Gemmobacter sp. 24YEA27: one gene and its partner. The main gene of each other region encodes a partner of the protein of the gene in region 2 in a complex. Links are inferred from orthologs where the notes say so. Each region holds a gene or a part of one and is shown on either strand. Other genes may lie near its edges.

Region 1 (5,009 bases), 2.5 Mb from region 2 along the record:
AAGCGGCGGAGCAAATGCTCCGCCGCTTTCCATTTCATGATGCCAGGCATTACGCGCGGACGTGGCGCTCATAGGTTTCCGCGATGTCGCGGGCGATAGCACCGACTTCGAATTTAAAGCCGCCAATCTCACCGACCGGGGTGACCTCGGCGGCGGTGCCGGTCAGCCAGCATTGTTCGAAATCGGCAAGCTCGGTCGGCATGATATGGCGCTCATGCACGGTGAGGCCCTTTTCCTTCAGCAGACCGATCACCGTCTGGCGGGTGATGCCATTCAGGAAGCAATCGGGCAGCGGCGTATGCACTTCGCCATCTTTGACGAAGAAGATATTCGCGCCGGTCGCCTCGGCGACATAGCCGCGGTAATCCATCATCAGCGCGTCCGAGCAGCCCTTGGCCTGGGCTGCGTGTTTCGACATCGTGCAGATCATGTAAAGACCTGCGGCCTTGGCGGCGGAGGGGATCGTCGCCGGATCCGGGCGGCGCCATTTCGAGATGTCGAGCTTCGCGCCCTTCATCTTGGCGTCGCCGTAATAGGCACCCCACTCCCAGCCCGCGATCACCAGGCGCACCGGGTTGCCGACAGCCGAGACACCCATCTCATCGCCCGCGCCCCGGAAGGCAATCGCGCGCACATAGGCATCGGTCCAGCCATTCGCCTTCAGCATTTCGTATTTGGCGGCCTCGATTTCCTGCACCGAATACGGGATCTCCATATCGAGGAGTTCCGCCGATTTGCGCAGCCGCATCGAATGCTCGACACCTTTGAAAATCTTGCCATTATAGCAACGCTCGCCCTCGAAAACCGAGGATGCGTAATGGAGCGCATGGGTCAGGACGTGGACATTCGCCTCACGCCAGGGGACGAGCTTTCCGTCCATCCAGATCCAGCCATCACGATCGTCATATGCCGCCATATCCCGGCCCTCCATTTTTACGAAAGTTGCGCGACACCCATGCTGCAAGTGCATTATCTTGCGCCAACCTGTCGACTCGCTACGCTTCATGACTTGGAAAGTCAACAAGGCTGACGTAAGTTGTCCTGAAATAGGAGGCTGACCATGTCTCAATTTTCTGGGTCTCAATTTTCTGGATCTCAACTTTCTGGCACCGCTCCGGGTGGCGGCGGCGAGAACCTGCTCTTCCTGACCGATGAGCAGCTGCGCAAAGGCATCGAGGCGATGTTCTTCGCCTATCGCGGCTTTACCGCCGATCCGGACCGGATCCTCGAGACGATGGATTATGGCCGCGCCCATCACCGGGCGGTGCATTTCATCCATCGCAGCCCGGGGACAACGGTGTCGAACCTGCTGGGGATCCTTGGCGTGACCAAGCAAAGCCTGAACCGGGTGCTGCGCAGCCTGATCGATGACGGCCATGTCCGCAGCGAAAAGGGCCGCCGCGACGGGCGCGAGCGGCATCTTTTCCTGACCGAAAAGGGCGAGGCAATGGAGAAAAGCCTGTCGGATGCGCAACGTGCGCGGATGCGGGCAGCGTACCGCGCGGCGGGGCCGGTGGCGGTGCAGGGCTTCCGGCAGGTGCTTGAGGCAATGATGGACCCGGGCCTGCGCGACTATTACAACCGTCTGAGAGATGGCGCCTGAGGCGTTGCAAAGGGAGAGCGACGCATGACTGGAGCCGCGCAGCATCTGGCGGATATTCACCTTCTCGTGGTCGATGACGACGAGCGGATCCGGGTCCTGTTGCAGAAATTCCTCGTGCGCAGCGGCTATATGGTTACTGTGGCAAAGGATGCAGCCCAGGCGCGGCGGCTGCTGGCCGGGCTGGAATTCGACATGCTGATCCTTGATGTGATGATGCCCGATGAGGATGGCATCGCGCTGACCCGCGATCTGCGCAAAAAGACCTCGGTGCCGATCCTTCTCCTGACCGCACGGGGCGAGACGGCGAACCGGATCGAGGGGCTGGAGGCGGGGGCGGATGATTACCTCGCCAAGCCCTTCGAGCCGAAGGAGCTTTTGTTGCGGGTGGCCGCGATCCTGCGCCGGGTGCCGCAGGTGAGCGAGGCCGATCAGCCGCCAAAAATGCTGCATATGGGCCAGGTGCGCTATGATATGGACCGGGGCGAATTGTGGCGGGGGCCCGAACTGGTGCGGCTGACGGCAACCGAGGCCGCTTTGATGCGGCTGTTTGCGGCAAGCGCAAATGAGGCGATCTCGCGCGAGCGGCTGGTCCTCGACATGGGCCGCGAGGAAGAGGCGCAGGAACGGGCGGTCGATGTGCAGATCACCCGGCTCAGGCGCAAGATCGAGGATGATCCCAAGGTGCCGCGCTATTTGCAGACGGTACGGGGCGAGGGCTATATGCTGGCGCCAGACTGAGGCGGCCGAACGCGGGGGGCCTGCCCCCGCACCCGCCGAAGTATTTAGGTCAGGAGGAAGGGGCATTGATGCTGGTTTTCTCAGATGGTGCTTTCGCGCGGCATCTGGTGCCTGAGGGGCATCCGGAGCGGCCGGAGCGGATGGCTGCAGTCGCGCGGGGCCTCGCCGGGCTTGAACTGGAAACGCGGCCCGCACCTTTGGCATCAGAGGCAGAGCTCTTGCGCTGTCACCCGGCGGATTATGTCGCCCGGGTCAAGGCAGCCGTGCCTGCAACTGGCCTCAGAGCGATTGATGGCGATACCTGGCTCTCTCCGGGGTCATGGGAGGCAGGGCTTCGTGCCGTGGGTGGCGCCTGTGCAGCGGTGGATGCGGTACTTGGCGGCGAGGCACGGGCGGCTTTTGTGGCGGCGCGCCCGCCGGGCCATCATGCGGAAGCGGCGGTTGCGATGGGGTTCTGCCTTTTCGGCACTGTGGCGATTGCGGCGAGGCGGGCGCTGGATCATCACCGGCTGACCCGCGTCGCGGTGCTGGATTTCGACGTGCATCACGGCAACGGGACGCAGGATCTGTTATGGGATGAGGCGCGGGTGCGCTTTGTCTCTTCGCAGCAGATGCCGCTTTTTCCCGGCACGGGATATGCGGATGAGCGCGGCGCGCATCGGCAGATCACCAATCTGCCGCTTAACCCCGGATCGGACGGGCGGGCGATGTGGGCGGCCTGGGCGCCGGAGCTGGAGCGGCTCCGGGCCTGGAAACCAGAGCTGATCCTGCTCAGCGCCGGGTTTGACGCGCATATCGACGATCCGCTGGGGGGCCTCGGCTGGACGACGGCGGATTTCGCCCGGCTGACGCGCGCGATTGCCGATCTCGCAGCGGGCTGCGGTGCAGGGGTCGTATCCTGCCTCGAAGGGGGCTATGATCCGGGCGCGCTGGAAGATACTGTCCGCGCGCATGTGAGCGAGCTGAGCAGGACCCCCCGATGAGCCAGAAACCCGTTGCGGAAATGAGTTTTGAAGAAGCCATGGCGGCGCTGGAATCGGTTGTCGGCCAGCTGGAGCGTGGCGATGTCGCGCTGGAACAATCTATCAGCCTTTATGAATTCGGCGACAGTCTGAAAAAGCACTGTGCCGCGAAACTCGCCGAGGCCGAGGCGCGCGTCGAAATGATCCGCGTCCAAGAAGGTCGCGCCACCGGCACCGCTCCGGCGGAGGGGCTGTGAGCTTTCCCGAACTGCTGAAGGCCGATGCCAGCCGGGTGCAGCTCTGGCTGCGCGATATGCTGGCCGGGCGCGCCGATCTGCCGGTGATTGCAGCGATGCGCTATGCGCTGAAGGGCGGCAAGGGGTTGCGCGGTTTTCTGGTGCTGGAATCGGCACGGCTTTTCGGGGTCGACCCGAAAGCTGCGCTGCCCGTCGCGGCCGCGGTCGAGGCCCTGCATGCCTATAGTCTGGTCCATGACGACCTGCCGGCGATGGATGATGATGACCTGCGGCGCGGCTTGCCGACCGTACATGTGAAATGGGATGAGGCCACCGCGATCCTGGCCGGTGATGCCCTGCAGACCCTCGCATTTGAGGCGTTGACCGATCCGGTGATCGGAGCAGCAGAGCGGCGAATTGCGCTGGTTCAGGCCCTTGCAAAGGCCTCGGGCGCCGAGGGGATGGTACTGGGTCAGGCGCTGGATATTGCTGCCGAGACCGCCGGTCGCACGTTGTCGCTGGCAGAGATCACCGCGCTCCAGGCAGGCAAGACCGGCGCACTGATCGGTTTTTCGGCCAGTGCCGGGGCGCTGATTGCCGGCGAAGACCCGGCGCCTTTGCGGGCCTATGCCGCGGCGCTTGGCCTTGCGTTCCAGATCCATGACGATGTCCTTGATGTCACGGGCGATGCCGGCATCACCGGCAAGCGCACCGGCAAGGATGAGGGGCGCGGCAAGGCCACTTTCGTCTCGCTTCTGGGGCTTGAACCGGCCCGTGCCCGCGCCTCCGGACTGATCCGCGAGGCCGAAGCCGCGCTTTCTCCCTATGGGGCGCGGGCCGAAAATCTTGTCGCCGCCGCCCGTTTCACCATATCAAGACAGGCCTGACCCCACAGGCCGCGCCGCTTCCCAGGAGCCTCCCCATGGCAGCATCCTCCACCATCCTCGACCGGGTGCATTTCCCGTCCGATATGAAGGCGCTTTCCGATGCCGAATTGCGCCAGCTGGCCGATGAGGTACGGGCCGAGACGGTTGCAGCAGTCTCGGTGACCGGCGGCCATTTGGGGGCGGGGCTTGGCGTGGTCGAGCTGACAGTGGCGCTCCATGCCGTGTTCGACACGCCGAAGGACAAGCTGATCTGGGATGTCGGCCATCAATGTTACCCGCATAAGATCCTGACCGGGCGGCGCGACCGGATCCGCACGCTCCGGATGGAGGGCGGGCTTTCGGGATTCACCAAACGCTCGGAAAGCCCCTATGATCCGTTCGGCGCGGCGCATAGCTCGACCTCGATCTCGGCGGCGCTTGGCTTTGCGATGGCGGCGGATCTGGGTGGTGATGCCGGAGATGCGATTGCGGTCATTGGCGATGGCTCGATGTCGGCAGGCATGGCCTTCGAGGCGATGAACAATGCAGGCGCGCTGAAAAAGCGGCTTTTCGTGGTGCTGAACGACAATGAGATGTCGATCGC
Region 2 (4,317 bases):
GATCGAGACGCTGGCGATCATCGCCTATCACCAGCCGGTAACCCGGGCGGAAATCGAGGAAATCCGCGGCGTTGCCGTGTCGCGTGGCACGGTCGATCAGTTGATGGAGATGGAATGGATCCGCTTTGGCCGGCGCCGCATGACGCCGGGGCGGCCAGTGACGTTTGTGGTGACCGAAGGGTTCCTCGATCACTTCGGTCTCGAATCCGCGCGCGATCTGCCGGGGCTCAAAGAGCTGCGCTCGGCCGGGCTGCTTGAAAACCGCCCGATGCCGGGCCTCGATCAGCCGCGTGATGATGATGAAGATGAAGCGCAAAGCGGCCAGAGCGAGCTGTTCGAGGACTGAGCCTGCCGAAGGCCCGGGCTGCGCCAACCCGAGGAGGATGAGATGGATCTGAACCGGCTGATCAATATGCTTGTGAACATGTTCCTGCGCAAAGCGGTGAACAGGGGCATCCGCTCGGCGACCGATTACGCAGCGCGGCGCGGCAAAAACGAGGCGGAGCTGACGCCGGAGGAGCGCGAAAATGCCCGCAGGATGCGCGAACTTTCGGACAGGGCGAAGAAGGCGGCGCGGCTCGGGCGACGGCTCTGACCGGCCAGAGTGACGGGGCCTGTTGCGCTGCGGCGCGGGGCAGGGCAAAACTGCCCGTATGGAACTTTTCGATGACAGCGAGCCCGGCCAGGGCGCGAGCAACAGCCCGGAATTCACCGTCTCCGAGCTTTCGGGCGCGGTAAAACGGGTGATCGAGGGCGAATTCGGCATGGTCCGGGTGCGCGGCGAGATCGGTCGGGTGTCGCGCCCGGCCTCGGGCCATCTCTATTACGACCTGAAGGATGACCGTTCGGTCATCGCGGCCATCACCTGGAAGGGCCAGGCGGGGCGGCTGACGGTCCGGCCCGAAGAGGGGATGGAGGTGATCGCCACCGGGCGGATGACCACCTTTCCGGGCCAGTCGAAATATCAGCTGATCATCGACGATATTGCCCCCGCCGGGGCCGGCGCGCTGATGGCGATGCTGGAAAAACGCCGCGCCATGTTGCAGGCCGAGGGCCTGTTCGACCCGGCCCGTAAAAAGCCGATCCCCTGGCTCCCGGGCGTGATCGGGGTGGTCACCTCGCCTTCGGGCGCGGTGATCCGCGACATTCTGCACCGGCTCCGCGACCGCTTTCCGCGCCATGTGCTGATCTGGCCGGTGGCCGTGCAGGGCGAACGCTGCGCCCCCGAGGTTGCAGCGGCGATCCGGGGGTTTAACGCGCTGACGCCCGGCGGGCCGATCCCGCGCCCGGATCTGATCATCGTGGCGCGGGGCGGCGGCTCGCTCGAAGATCTCTGGGGCTTTAATGAGGAGATTGTGGTCCGCGCGGCGGCGGAAAGCCGGATTCCGCTGATCTCGGCGGTGGGGCATGAGACCGACACGACACTGATCGACTATGCCGCCGATCTGCGCGCCCCGACGCCGACCGCTGCGGCAGAGCTGGCGGTTCCGGTGCGCCTTGAGCTGATCGCGGGCCTCGACGGGCTGTCGTCGCGGCTTCTGCGTTCGACCCTGCAATCGGCCGAGCGAAAGCGGCAGCGTCTGAGCGATCTTTCCCGCGCCCTGCCGCGCCCCGAGGCGCTGACGGGTCTTGCGTCACAGCGGCTCGATCATGCGGCGGGGCGGCTTGGCGGTGCGCTTGGGCTGATGGTGGCGCGCCGGCGCGGCGATTTTGCGCGGGTGGCCGGGCGGGTGCAGCCGGGGCTCCTGCTGGGCTATGTGCGCGAGCGGCGTGCCGCGGTGGCCAATCGCGGCGATGCGCTGGAGGCGCGGTTTGCCCGCCGGTATGAGCGCGCCCAGATGCAGCTGGCACAATGGTCCTCGCGGCTGGAGCCGGCACTGATGCGGCTGACCCAGGATGCAGCGCGGCGGATTTCCGAACAGCGCCAGCGGCTTGAAGGGGTTGCTTTACGTCTTGATGCCGTGCCGGGCCAGCGCATCGCCCGCGCACGCGAGGCGCTGGAACGGCTGGATCGGACCCGCCAGAGCCTTGGTTACAGCGAGACCCTGAAACGCGGCTTTGCGGTGGTCTGGGGCGATGGCCACGTCGTGACCAGCGTCGAGGCGGCGCGACAGGCCGCCCATCTTGAAATCGAATTCGCTGCCGGCAGGTTCACGCCTGCGGGGCCGTCAGGGTCGGGTACGACAGATCGTCCGGCGCCGGTTCCGTCCCCAGCCGCCCCGGCCAGACCGGTAAAACCGGCGAAACCGCGCGGGGATGGCCCGGAAGGCGGCGGTCAGGGATCGCTTTTCTGAGCGCCCCCGCCTTTGCTTCAGGCCAGATCAGGCGCCCAGATAGGACTGGCAGGAGATCGGCCCCTGGGCGGGGTAGAGCATGATCGGCGGCAGCTCATAAAGTCCCTCATAGCGCCCGAGAATCCAGCCGGCGCGGTCATGATAGGTCCAGCAGACCGGCTGATCTGGCTTGTCCTCGTAAAGGAAGCAGATGTTGTCGCCGACCTGGTCCCAGCTGCCATGCATGCAGCGTTCGGCGTCACGCCAGATCACCCTCTGACCGGAGAGGAAGCTTTCGACGCCGTAAAGGCCGCTCTCGGAATCATAGGTGTCGAAGGTCTTGCCCCGGGTCAGCGCATCAAACTGCGCCGCGTCGAGCGCGGGGTCAGAGCCGGCCTCAGGGGCGGTATCGGGCAGACCTTCGGGCGCCTCATCGCCGAACTCGGCCTGGGGCGGCGACTGAAATTGCTGTGCACCCCCATCCTGGGCCATGACCGGGGCGGCCAGCAGGGCCAGGACGGCCAGAAAAGGCGTCATGCCACGGATTGTTGTCGTCATTTTACACCCCCACATCCGGCGCGGGGCAGGCCAGCGGCTCCGGCGTTTCGTTGATCACGGTCAGTTCTGATCCCTCAAAGCCATTGGCCGACAGCGCGCGAAGCTCGTCCCCTTCGGTCCAGAAGGTCCAGCAATGCTCGCCAACCCCGTATTCATAGACAAAGCAGATCAGGCCCTCACGTTCAAACCAGCTGCCATACTGGCATTCATCGGGCGAGGTCTTCCAGCGCACCTTGCGATTGGGCAGATATTCCTCGATCCCGAAGATCGAACCATATTGCGACCAGGTGAGGGTCTTGCCCTCGACATAGGCGTCGAATTCCGCCGCAGTCATGGGGGTGACCGTGTCAGCCGCGCCCGGCTGAGCGACGCCCTGGAATAAGGCGATCCCGAAAACGAGCCCGAGGCTGCGGGAAAGGGCAGGGGTGAGACGCATCTGAACTCCTTTAGCGCAGTCTGGCGGCGGGGGGATCTGCCGGGCCGGGTCCGTCCTGGGGCGAAACCTGCCAGAGGCTCGCGGAATATGCCAGTCAGGCATCTGTTACCCCGGGATTTGCCCCGGGCCCCGTATCGCTTTGGCGCCAGCGTTTCAGATGCGGCCGGATGGCCCGCGCCCAGGTGCGGGGCAGGAAGGCAAGCGTGCAGGCCACTGGCAGCGGCCAGGGCAGGCGCGGCGCCTCATCGGCCTCGGGCAGGCGCAAAGCGGGCCAGGGGCGCGTGGGATGGGCGTGATGGTCAGAATGGCGCGGCGCGTTCAGCATCATGGCCGAGCTGAACCAATGCGCGGTGTTCCAGCTGTGGCGCGGCCCGACCGGCTCTGGCCGGCCATTTTCGAGGATGCGGCGTCTGAGCCCGTAATGCTGCACATAATCCGAGACGAGGATCTGCATCTGGGCATGAACCCCCAGGAGGAGCCATGCGAGGATCCCGGCAAGGCCTGCGACCGCAAAGGCCAGGCTCATCGCGATCAGACCGCCAAGCGCATAGATCGCGTAAGGATGCAGGCCCTGACGCGAACGCGCCCTTGCGCGCAGATCGCTTTCCGCCTGCCGCCCCAGACGGAATGACCAGATCCAGGCGCGCGGGGGCAAAGCGGTAAAAGCTCTCGCCTTCGCGGGCGGAATTCGGGTCCTGGTCGGTCGCGACAAAGCGGTGATGCACCAGGCGATGCGCCGAGGCATGCTGGCCGAAGAGGATCGCGGCGTAAAAGGCCTGACCAAGACGGAAAAGCGGGCGTCTGGTCCGGTGGATCAGCTCATGCGCCGCCGGATGGCCGACCTGACCGAGCCAGAAGCCCGATCCGAAGAACATGAGCAGCCGCTGGCCGGCGGAAAGGCCGGAAGCTCCGGCAACTGCCCAGACCGCCACCGGCAGCAGCACGAGAGCTGACAAACCGATCCCGGCCAGAAGCGCATCGGCGCCGGGAAACTCCTGGCCCTCTTCGCCCGCGCCCGCGACCCAGGGGATCAGCTGATCAAGCAGCACC

Evidence for each region.
Region 1: the proteins of xseA (region 2) and QNO18_RS01955 are in contact, whole or in part, in a cryo-EM structure (PDB 8TXR), measured with the Escherichia coli proteins. The link is inferred for Gemmobacter sp. 24YEA27 from one-to-one orthologs.

What each region holds. Positions count from the first base shown.
Region 1 is NZ_JASJPW010000001.1:385,368-390,376, forward strand. What follows is about bases 1,995-4,940. They hold QNO18_RS01955 (exodeoxyribonuclease VII small subunit), read left to right. Parts: upstream 1,995-3,320; coding sequence 3,321-3,560; downstream 3,561-4,940. Other genes in these bases: QNO18_RS01945 (response regulator), read left to right, coding at 1,995-2,341; QNO18_RS01950 (histone deacetylase family protein), read left to right, coding at 2,410-3,324; QNO18_RS01960 (farnesyl diphosphate synthase), read left to right, coding at 3,557-4,426. In the rest of the region: QNO18_RS01935 (branched-chain amino acid aminotransferase), read right to left, coding at 50-916; QNO18_RS01940 (MarR family transcriptional regulator), read left to right, coding at 1,061-1,603; more of QNO18_RS01945, read left to right, coding at 1,628-1,994. UniProt on the Escherichia coli protein: Bidirectionally degrades single-stranded DNA into large acid-insoluble oligonucleotides, which are then degraded further into small acid-soluble oligonucleotides.
Region 2 is NZ_JASJPW010000001.1:2,882,609-2,886,925, reverse strand. The notes cover bases 1-2,973. They hold xseA (exodeoxyribonuclease VII large subunit), read left to right. Parts: upstream 1-653; coding sequence 654-2,294; downstream 2,295-2,973. Other genes in these bases: QNO18_RS14370 (hypothetical protein), read right to left, coding at 2,833-2,973; QNO18_RS14375 (hypothetical protein), read right to left, coding at 2,322-2,831; QNO18_RS14385 (hypothetical protein), read left to right, coding at 389-595; scpB (SMC-Scp complex subunit ScpB), read left to right, coding at 1-346. Outside these bases: more of QNO18_RS14370, read right to left, coding at 2,974-3,267; QNO18_RS14360 (hypothetical protein), read left to right, coding at 4,011-4,220. UniProt on the Escherichia coli protein: Bidirectionally degrades single-stranded DNA into large acid-insoluble oligonucleotides, which are then degraded further into small acid-soluble oligonucleotides.